2 linked regions of the Robiginitalea biformata HTCC2501 genome follow. The main gene of each other region encodes a partner of the protein of the gene in region 2 in a complex. Links are inferred from orthologs where the notes say so. Each region holds a gene or a part of one and is shown on either strand. Other genes may lie near its edges.

The links.
Region 1: the proteins of dnaG (region 2) and dnaB are in contact, whole or in part, in a crystal structure (PDB 2R6A), measured with the Geobacillus stearothermophilus proteins. The link is inferred for Robiginitalea biformata HTCC2501 from one-to-one orthologs. Residues at the interface, in WP_049624496.1 of Geobacillus stearothermophilus: Lys456, Leu457, Leu458, Pro459, Ala460, Asn463, Ala464, Leu467, Leu535, Leu536, Ile537, Ala538, Gln544, Glu545, Asp548, Tyr549, His552; in WP_033016901.1 of Geobacillus stearothermophilus: Ser13, Glu15, Ala16, Gln18, Glu91, Leu92, Asp94, Ala95, Val96, Pro97, Thr98, Ala99, Ala100, Asn101, Tyr104, Tyr105, Ile108.

The regions. Positions count from the first base shown.
Region 1 is NC_013222.1:1,957,315-1,962,086, forward strand. What follows is about bases 1,234-4,169. They hold dnaB (replicative DNA helicase), read left to right. Parts: upstream 1,234-1,891; coding sequence 1,892-3,448; downstream 3,449-4,169. Other genes in these bases: RB2501_RS08830 (acetyl-CoA carboxylase carboxyltransferase subunit alpha), read left to right, coding at 1,234-1,724; RB2501_RS08840 (asparagine synthetase B), read left to right, coding at 3,564-4,169. In the rest of the region: RB2501_RS08825 (LptF/LptG family permease), read left to right, coding at 1-681; more of RB2501_RS08830, read left to right, coding at 771-1,233; more of RB2501_RS08840, read left to right, coding at 4,170-4,766. UniProt on the Escherichia coli protein: The main replicative DNA helicase, it participates in initiation and elongation during chromosome replication. Travels ahead of the DNA replisome, separating dsDNA into templates for DNA synthesis.
Region 2 is NC_013222.1:3,455,534-3,459,884, forward strand. Bases 365-3,356 are described here. They hold dnaG (DNA primase), read right to left. Parts: upstream 2,853-3,356; coding sequence 876-2,852; downstream 365-875. Other genes in these bases: RB2501_RS15320 (response regulator), read left to right, coding at 365-761; RB2501_RS15330 (porin family protein), read right to left, coding at 2,989-3,356. In the rest of the region: more of RB2501_RS15320, read left to right, coding at 132-364; more of RB2501_RS15330, read right to left, coding at 3,357-4,053; RB2501_RS15335 (hypothetical protein), read right to left, coding at 4,136-4,351. UniProt on the Escherichia coli protein: RNA polymerase that catalyzes the synthesis of short RNA molecules used as primers for DNA polymerase during DNA replication.

The sequences.
Region 1 (4,772 bases), 1.5 Mb from region 2 along the record:
TTCAAATACCTGAAAAAAGGCTCCAAGGACCGGGTAACCAGCAACATCTTCAACCAGCTTGGGGAGAGCGACTACATTTACGTGAGCAGCTTTGACCCGGCCCGGCAGATCGGCTACAATTTTACCTACGAGCACTTTGGGGAGGACGGGGAACTCGAGTACAAGATTTCTTCGGCAAATATCCGCTGGCTGGAAGAGGACAGCCTCTACCGGCTCACGAGCTACACGCGCCGGAACCTGCGGGGCGACACGGAGATCGTGGAGACCCGGCGCCGCCTGGACACGCTGTTCGCCTTCCAGATAGACGACCTCACCCCGGTATCCTATATCGCCGAAACCAAGAACCTCTTTGAACTGAACCAGTTTATCGCCGACCAGCGGCGCAAAGGAGCCTCGAATGTGAATACCTACGTGATGGTCAAATACAAGCGGTGGGCCCTGCCCGTCACCGCCTTTGTACTCACCATTATCGGGGTGGCCGTCTCCTCGATCAAGCGGCGCGGCGGGATGGGGGTGAACCTGGCCTTCGGGATCGGGGTGGCCTTTATCTATATTTTTATGGACAAGGTTTTCGGGACGCTGGCCGAGCAATCCGGGTTCCCGCCCCTGCTGGCAGTGGGGATCCCGAATATATTCTTCCTGGTCCTCGGGTATTTTATGCTGCAGAAGGCCAAGCGGTAAGGTTGATATGGCGCAAGCTCCAGGCCGGATGTGCTTTTTTGCGAATATCGTTTATCTTTGCCCCGGAGAACCCCCTAACGGAACACTACATGGAATACCTGGATTTTGAACTCCCGATCAAAGAGCTCGAAGAGCAACTCGAGAAGTGTCAGATCATCGGTGAGGAAAGCGACGTGGACGTCACCGAAACCTGCAAGCAGATTGAGAAAAAGCTCGATGAGACCCGGAAGGAGATCTTCAAAAACCTGTCCCCCTGGCAACGGGTACAGCTCTCCCGCCATCCCAACCGCCCGTATACCATGGATTACGTCCGCGCCATTTGTGGGGATACCTTCCTGGAACTCCACGGCGACCGCACCGTGCGGGACGACAAGGCGATGATCGGCGGCCTCGGCAAGATCGGGGACCAGAGCTTTATGTTCATCGGCCAGCAGAAGGGGTACAACACCAAGACCCGCCAGTACCGGAATTTCGGGATGGCCAACCCGGAAGGATACCGGAAGGCGCTCCGCCTGATGAAGTCTGCCGAAAAGTTTGGCCTGCCGGTGGTCTCCTTTATCGATACCCCCGGGGCCTACCCGGGCATCGAGGCAGAGGAGCGCGGACAGGGCGAAGCCATCGCCCGGAACATCCTGGAGATGACCCGCCTGAAAGTCCCGATCATCGTAGTGATCATCGGGGAAGGGGCCTCGGGAGGCGCCCTGGGCATCGGCGTGGGCGATCGGGTGCTCATGCTGGAAAACACCTGGTACTCCGTAATTTCCCCGGAATCCTGCTCGTCCATCCTCTGGCGCAGCTGGGAATACAAGGAACAGGCTGCTGACGCCCTGAAACTCACCGCGGCGGATATGAAGCGGCTGAAACTGATCGACGAAATTGTCCGGGAACCCGCCGGCGGCGCACACAGCAACCGGGAGAAGGCTTTTGACATCGTGAGCAACAAGATTGCAAAGCACTATCAGGAGCTCAAAAAGTTATCACCAAAAGAGCTGGTCGAAACGCGCATGGAGAAATACAGTTCCATGGGAGTTTTCAAAGGCTGACAGGTCGCATCCCGCAGTTTCCGGTAAACCGGTCCGCGCGCTTTCCCGAAATTTTCGGTTATCAACATAAAACCGTAACTTATTAACAGTCCGATTGTGGACAGGCGGTGAATATCCCAAAACGGAGCGCCCTGTTAACTTAAGGTTAATTCCCTACTTTTATCCTCATGGAAAAATCGAGCCCGCTTGCCGGACGAAAAATTGGAAAAGCTGCCATCATCCCGTTGGAGAAAGGGAAGATACCGCCACAAGCAGTTGATTTAGAGGAAGTTGTGCTCGGAGCCATGATGATTGACAAAAAAGGGGTGGACGAGGTGATCGACATCCTGCACCCGGATGTCTTCTACAAGGACGCCCACCGGTACATCTACGAGGCCATCTTCAAACTCTTCGAATCTTCCGAACCGGTAGATTTATTAACCGTTTCGGCCCAATTGAAGCAGGATGAGCGGCTTGAGCTCGCCGGGGGCGATTTTTACCTGATTACCCTCACCCAGAAAGTGGCCTCATCGGCCCACATTGAGTTTCACGCCCGGATTATCCTCCAGAAGTACATCCAGCGCCAGCTGATCAAGATCTCCAACGAGATCATCGAGGAGGCCTACGACGAGTCCACGGATGTCTTTGACCTGCTCGACAACGCGGAATCCCGTCTGTACGACGTTACCCAGGGCAACCTGAAGCGGTCGGCCGAGACGGCCCAGAACCTGGTGATGCAGGCCAAGAAAAAAATCGAGGAAATCTCCAACAAGGAGGGCCTCAGCGGTATCCCGTCCGGTTTTGACAAGGTGGACAAGCTCACCTCAGGGTGGCAGCCGAGCGACCTGATCATTATTGCGGCACGTCCCGGTATGGGTAAAACGGCCCTGACCCTGTCCATGGCCCGGAATATCGCCGTGAATTCGAATATACCCGTGGCGTTTTTCTCCCTGGAGATGTCTTCCGTTCAGCTGATTACCCGTCTGATCTCTTCGGAAACCGGGCTCTCCTCCGAAAAACTTCGGACGGGCCGGCTCGAAAAACACGAATGGGAACAGCTCAACGTCAAGGTGAAGGCCCTGGAGAAGGCGCCGCTATTTATAGACGACACCCCATCGCTGTCCATCTTTGACCTGCGGGCCAAGGCGCGGCGACTGGCTTCCCAGCACAAGATCCGCCTGATCGTCATCGACTACCTCCAGCTGATGACCGGGGGCGCCAGCCAGAAAGGCGGCAACCGGGAACAGGAAATTTCCACCATTTCGCGGAACCTCAAGGCGCTGGCCAAGGAACTGGACGTACCGGTGATTGCCCTCTCGCAGCTGTCCCGTGCCGTGGAAACGCGTGGCGGCAGCAAACGCCCCATCCTCTCCGACCTGCGGGAGTCCGGGGCCATTGAGCAGGATGCGGATATCGTGTCGTTTATTTACCGCCCCGAATACTACAAGATCGACGAGTGGGACGACGAGGAACGCACCCCCACCCAGGGGCAGGCCGAGTTTATCGTGGCCAAGCACCGGAATGGCGGCCTCGATAATATTAGGTTAAAGTTCATTGCGCAACTGGGTAAATTTGATAATTTGGATGACTTTGATTCTCCATTCGAGTTTCAATCCAAGATGAATGCCGAGGGGGAGAACCCGTTCCAGGCCAAAGAATTCCCGAGTGCCGACCAGGCGTTTGGCAGTTCCATGAACGATCCTTCCCAGGGCGGACACCCGGAAGACGATGACGTACCTTTTTAATAGAATTTCCCTTAATTCCCTCCCCAAACGTTTCAAGAACATTGCGCTGTTGCGGATAACCCGGCCGGTTCTGTTGCTGGCCCTGCTGTTTACCTGCCTGGCCTCCCGGGGCTCGATGATCCTGATCCCCATGGACGCGGAGAGCCAGGAGAACCACCTGAAGGCCTACGGGATTACCTACTGGGTGCTCAGCAAGCAGCAAAAAGTGCAATGGCTGCTCAATTACCGGGGCGGCTCCTTCCTGCTGCCGGATGGGGAGCCCATCCGCAACGAATGCCGGATCCGAGGGGTTTCGTTTGAGGTGCTCAGCGATGCCCAGGCCCAATCCGTGCTCGACGGGATTGCCAGCCCTTCCCAGAACCAGGAGGCGGTAATCCTGGAGAAAGCTCCGAAGATTGCCGTGTATTCCCCCAAGGACAATGCCCCCTGGGACGATGCGGTCACCATGGTGCTCACCTATGCGGAAATCCCCTATGTAACCGTCTACGACCAGGAAGTCCTGGAAGACAAACTCCCGCTCTACGACTGGCTCCACCTGCACCACGAGGATTTTACGGGACAATACGGGAAGTTCTACGGGGCGTACCGCGCTGCCCCCTGGTATATCGAGGGGAAGCAGCAGGCTGAAGCCCTGGCCCGGCGGCTGGGGTATGAGAAGGTCTCCGAGGAGAAAGGGGCGGTGGCCATGAAGATCCGCAACTACGTCATCGGAGGCGGCTTTATGTTTGCCATGTGTTCGGCCACGGACAGCTTCGACATCGCCCTGGCAGCCCAGGGAGTGGATATCTGCGAACCCATGTTCGACGGGGACCCCTCCGAACCCAATTACCAGCAGCAACTGGATTATTCCAACACCTTTGCCTTTACGAATTTTACCCTGGAGCGCAACCCGCTCCGCTACGAATTTTCCTCCATCGACATGACCAGCAAACGGGAAGATGTGCCCCGGGAATCCGACTATTTTTCCCTAATGGACTTCTCGGCCAAATGGGACCCGGTACCTACGATGCTCTGCCAGAACCACACGGCCCTGGTGAAAGGGTTTATGGGGCAGACCACGGCCTTTACCCGTTCTGAGGTGAAGCCCACGGTTCTGGTGCTCGGCGAGAACCGGCTGAATGGAGAGGCCCGCTATATCCACGGAATCAAGGGCAGGGGCTTCTTTACCTTCTACGGGGGCCACGACCCGGAAGACTACCAGCACCGGGTGGGCGACCCGAAAACCGAGTTGGAGCTGCACCCGAATTCCCCCGGGTACCGGCTCATCCTGAACAATGTATTGTTTCCCGCGGCGCGGAAGAAGAAGCAGAAGACCTGAGTTTTC
Region 2 (4,351 bases):
AATTGAGGGAGATTTCCTAACCAATCGGGAATTTTTTGACAATTTTGTTGAGGTAATAACGGATTTAAGCCTTACATTGCATGTCAGTTTTTAGGGACGTGCCGAGCCTTGAAATCGATAAACAAACCAAAATGATCAATGTACTAATTGCGGATAATCACCCGGTTGTCCGTCTTGGCATCAAACAAGTTCTGGAAAATGATGGCGATATTCAGGTTCTCGGAGACGTTGGAACCACCACGGCGCTTTTCCAGATGCTTTCAAAAGCGACCCCCGACGTACTGATCCTCGAGATGGATATTCCGGAAATCAACGGAATTGCCACCCTGCGCAAAATGAAAGATGAATACCCGGAAGTCCAGGTGCTGATTTACAGTGGCCAGTCCGAGGACGTCTATGCCCTGAGCACCATCCGTGCCGGCGCGCGCGGCTACCTTTCAAAAAGCGCCGAACTCTCCTACCTGGCCGATGCCGTGCATAAGGTAAGTGACGGGGGCATGTTCATCACCAATGAACTCGCCCAGCGGCTGGCCTTTGACGAAGGCACCCAGAAACCCCGCCGCTTTTTCCGCAAGCTGTCTACCCGCGAGGTGGAAGTCCTTAAAATGCTGGCGAGCGGCAAACGAAACAAGGAAGTGGCCCTTGGCCTGAACCTGAACGAAAAAACCGTCAGTACCTACAAGGCCCGCCTGATGAAAAAGCTGAATGTCGACAATATGGTCGATTTGCTTCAACAAGCCAAAGCCCTGGAATTATACTGATTGCAGCGAGGCGAATACTGGATAAAAAAGCCCGGATCCCCGGGCTTTTTTATTTTCGTTGCCCGGGACGCGGGGGATACGCGGCACGTCCCTCAGCTTGCCGGGGTATCGCTTTCAGGATAATACCCGGTTGAGCTTTTTGTTGAGGAGTTTGTTGAGTTGCAGGTAATTGATAATCTCCTCCAGCACCTCGGCATTCGTCTCCCCGGGACGGGATTCGGTCTGCCCCCTCAGCGCCTCGATGCGCTTTTTGATCAGGTAACACCTCAGGGAGAGGATGGTTTCGCTTACGAGTTGCCCCAGGCTGTCCTGCTTTTGTTTCGGGTAGATATCCTTGCGTTCCCAATGGTGCAGCTCGTACTTCTCCTCGTCCATGAGGATGGCCGATAATTCCCCGGCAAATTCCGCATCCGCCTCTTCGGTTAACCGGTGCACGCTGAAATCCGGTTCGGAATTCAGCTTCTCGATGAGTTTGTAGTAGAGGCTCCGGAATCGGGCGTCGCTGAGTTCAATTTCATCCTCCTGAAGGTCCAGAAAAATTTTCTCAAAAACGCGTACTTCGCTACGCTCAGGTTCCAATACCAACTCCCCTTCGTCGTTCTCCTTCAGGACGAGATCCTCGAATTCCTCGGACTCCCTGCCGTAGAGCAGCAGTACTTCGATAATTTTACGCTCCAGCTCGTACTGGGGGTCTACCTTGGCGGCAGCGGGATCCTGCCGGACCACTTCCATGGGTCCCGGTTCGGGCTTGCGCGCCTCTTCCCGCTGGGCCTTGCGGGTCATCTGTGCCAGCGTGTTAAAGAGGACTTCTTCGGATATCCCCATCAGGGAGGCGCACTCCTGTACGTAAACCTCCCGTTTGATGCGATCGGGGATCCGGGCGATGCTGCTGACGATATCCCGGATGGTCTCTGCGCGCCGGATCGGGTCGTTGGCGGCTTCTTCGGTTAGCAGGGCCGTTTTAAACTGTATAAAATCCCGGGAATTCTCCTTGAGGTAGGCCTCGATGGCATCCCGGGAATGAGACCGTGCAAAACTGTCCGGGTCCTCCCCTGCCGGGAACGTGCATACCCGGACGTTCAGCCCCTCTTCCAGGATCAGGTCGATCCCCCGGAGGGATGCCCGCAGCCCGGCTGCATCCCCGTCAAAAAGGACCACCACGTTCACCGTCAGGCGTCGGATCAGGCGGATTTGTTCCGGGGTCAGCGCCGTACCGCTGGAGGCGACCACGTTTTCAATGCCGCTCTGGTACAACTGGATGACATCCGTATACCCTTCCACCAGGTAACAGACATCCTCGCGGGCTATTGCCTTCTTGGCGTGGTAGATGCCGTAGAGCACCTTGCTCTTGTGATAAATCTCGCTTTCGGGCGAATTCAGGTACTTGGCGACTTTCTTCTCGGAACTCAGGGTCCGGCCCCCGAATCCGAGAACCCGTCCGCTCATGGACTGGATGGGGAAGAGTACCCGCCCCTTGAAGCGGTCGAATTTCCTCGGTGGCTGGGCGGGGTCGGCGGCGGGTTTCACTATGGTCAGGCCCGTTTTCTCCAGGAATTCCAGTTGATAGCCCTTTTCCAGGGCCGCATCGGTAAAGGCAGACCACTGGTCCGGGTTGTACCCCAAGCCGAATTCGCGGATAGTATCTTCGGAAAACCCGCGCTCTTTAAAATACGTCAGCCCGATGGCCTTCCCGCTCTCGCTCTCCCAAAGGCACTCCTGGAAAAAATCCCGGGCAAACTCGCTGACCAGCAACATGCTTTCCCGTTCACTCGCCTGCTCCTTCTCCTCGTCCGTCCGCTGGGTTTCCTCTACTTCAATCTGATATTTGCGGGCCAGGTATTTGATGGCCTCCGGGTAGGTGAAATGCTCGTGTTCCATTAGAAACGCCACCACATTGCCCCCCTTGCCGCTGCTGAAATCCTTCCAGATCTGTTTCACCGGGGAGACCATAAAGCTCGGCGTCCGTTCGTCCGTGAACGGGCTCAGCCCCTTGAAGTTGGAGCCGGACTTTTTTAACTGCACAAAATCCCCGATGACCTCTTCCACGCGGGCGGCGTCAAAAACCTTGTCAATAGTCGTCCTGGCAATCAATTCTTCCCGTTTTTGGCAAAGGTAAATGTACGAAATCGTATGGTCCGGAAAAAGGTATTATATCCCGGGTCGTACTGGAAAAAATAAGGGGCGCCCGAAAGCGCCCCTACCGTTATCGGGAATCCGGAACAACGGCTCAAAGGTCAAATCGCAGGCCCATGGACAGGTTGTGCTCGTCCACCGCCGCGTTTTCAAATATGGGGTTCAGGTCGTACTTGGCATAGAGCAGCACCCCTTCCACGCCGATGTACCCGGCCAGGCCATAGACCAGGTCGGAGGTATTGTAGCCCCTTTTCAGTTTGTCTTTTACGCGTTCCCCGTCCCGGGTGTACTTGAGTTTCTGGCGCGCCCCCAGGTTGAAGCCGCCGTACCCGCCCAGCCCGATGCGGAACTGGTTCTCCAGGGAATACCGGAAATGGTCCTCGTACTCCTTGTAGCGCGAAGGCCCGAATTCCAGGTACACGGGCACCACCAGATTGTCCATCCGGAATTTGGATTTGTCCAGCTCGTACTCAAATTCCTGCAGGTTGGTTTGCCCGTCCTCGGCTACGAAATACTGGTTGCCCTCCGGTTTTAAGCCATTGAATTGCAGGGATACCCCGTAATGGAACCGCAAAAAATTACTGTTGTTGAAAACCCGGGTCCGCCAGGACCAGCCAATCTCAAAAAACCGGCTGCCGGCGAGTTTATAGGGGGCCTCCTCCAGGCTCCGGCCGGAAGCCATGGCGTTGTTAAAGCCCACGGCCACCACCAGGTCGGAATACGTGCGGCGGTCATATTTTACCGGCCGGTTCCGTTCGCGCCAGCTAAACACATCCTCGTCGTTAAACCGGATGTTGAAGCCCACCACCTCCCCGGCATCATCACGGTTCTTCCGGGTGCCGAGCACTTCACCTTCGTTCCGCTCCAGCAGGGCAATCTCCCGGTCGATCATGTTGAGCCGGTCCGCGATATTCAGGGCGCGTTTTTCAGCGGCGGCTTCTTTGAGCTGTGCTGCCTCCGCCTCCGTAATCTCCCCGTCAATCAGGCGCTCCTCAATGCGCAGGATTTCCTGTTTCAACGCCTCCTTCTCCTGAAGGGAGACCTGCTCCCGCATCTCTTTGAGGGATTCGACGCGATTTTCATAAGGTTCTTGACCCAGGGCGAGTTGTGTACTTGCGAGGATCAACATCGGGATTAACAGGCGTACTAATGTGTTCATTTCTTTTTGATTTGATGATTGATGAATAGACTCCTCCCGGACCCCGTTACGGGATCGGAATAATTGTTTGTATTTCAATGGGTTAATTGTTCCGGTCGGCTACTGCCGTCCGCACCTTCCTAAAGCCGTCTTTCAACTTTTCGAACAGCTCTTCCCGAAAAGTCTGGTCGAGTTCCGATTCGGCGGCCGAAAGTAGCGACCGCGCGTCCACCGAATCCCGGGGCATGCGGTAGGCCGAGGCAGCTATCCGCTCCTGCGCCTCCCGCAGCAGCGAATCGATTTCGGCATCCGTAACGAC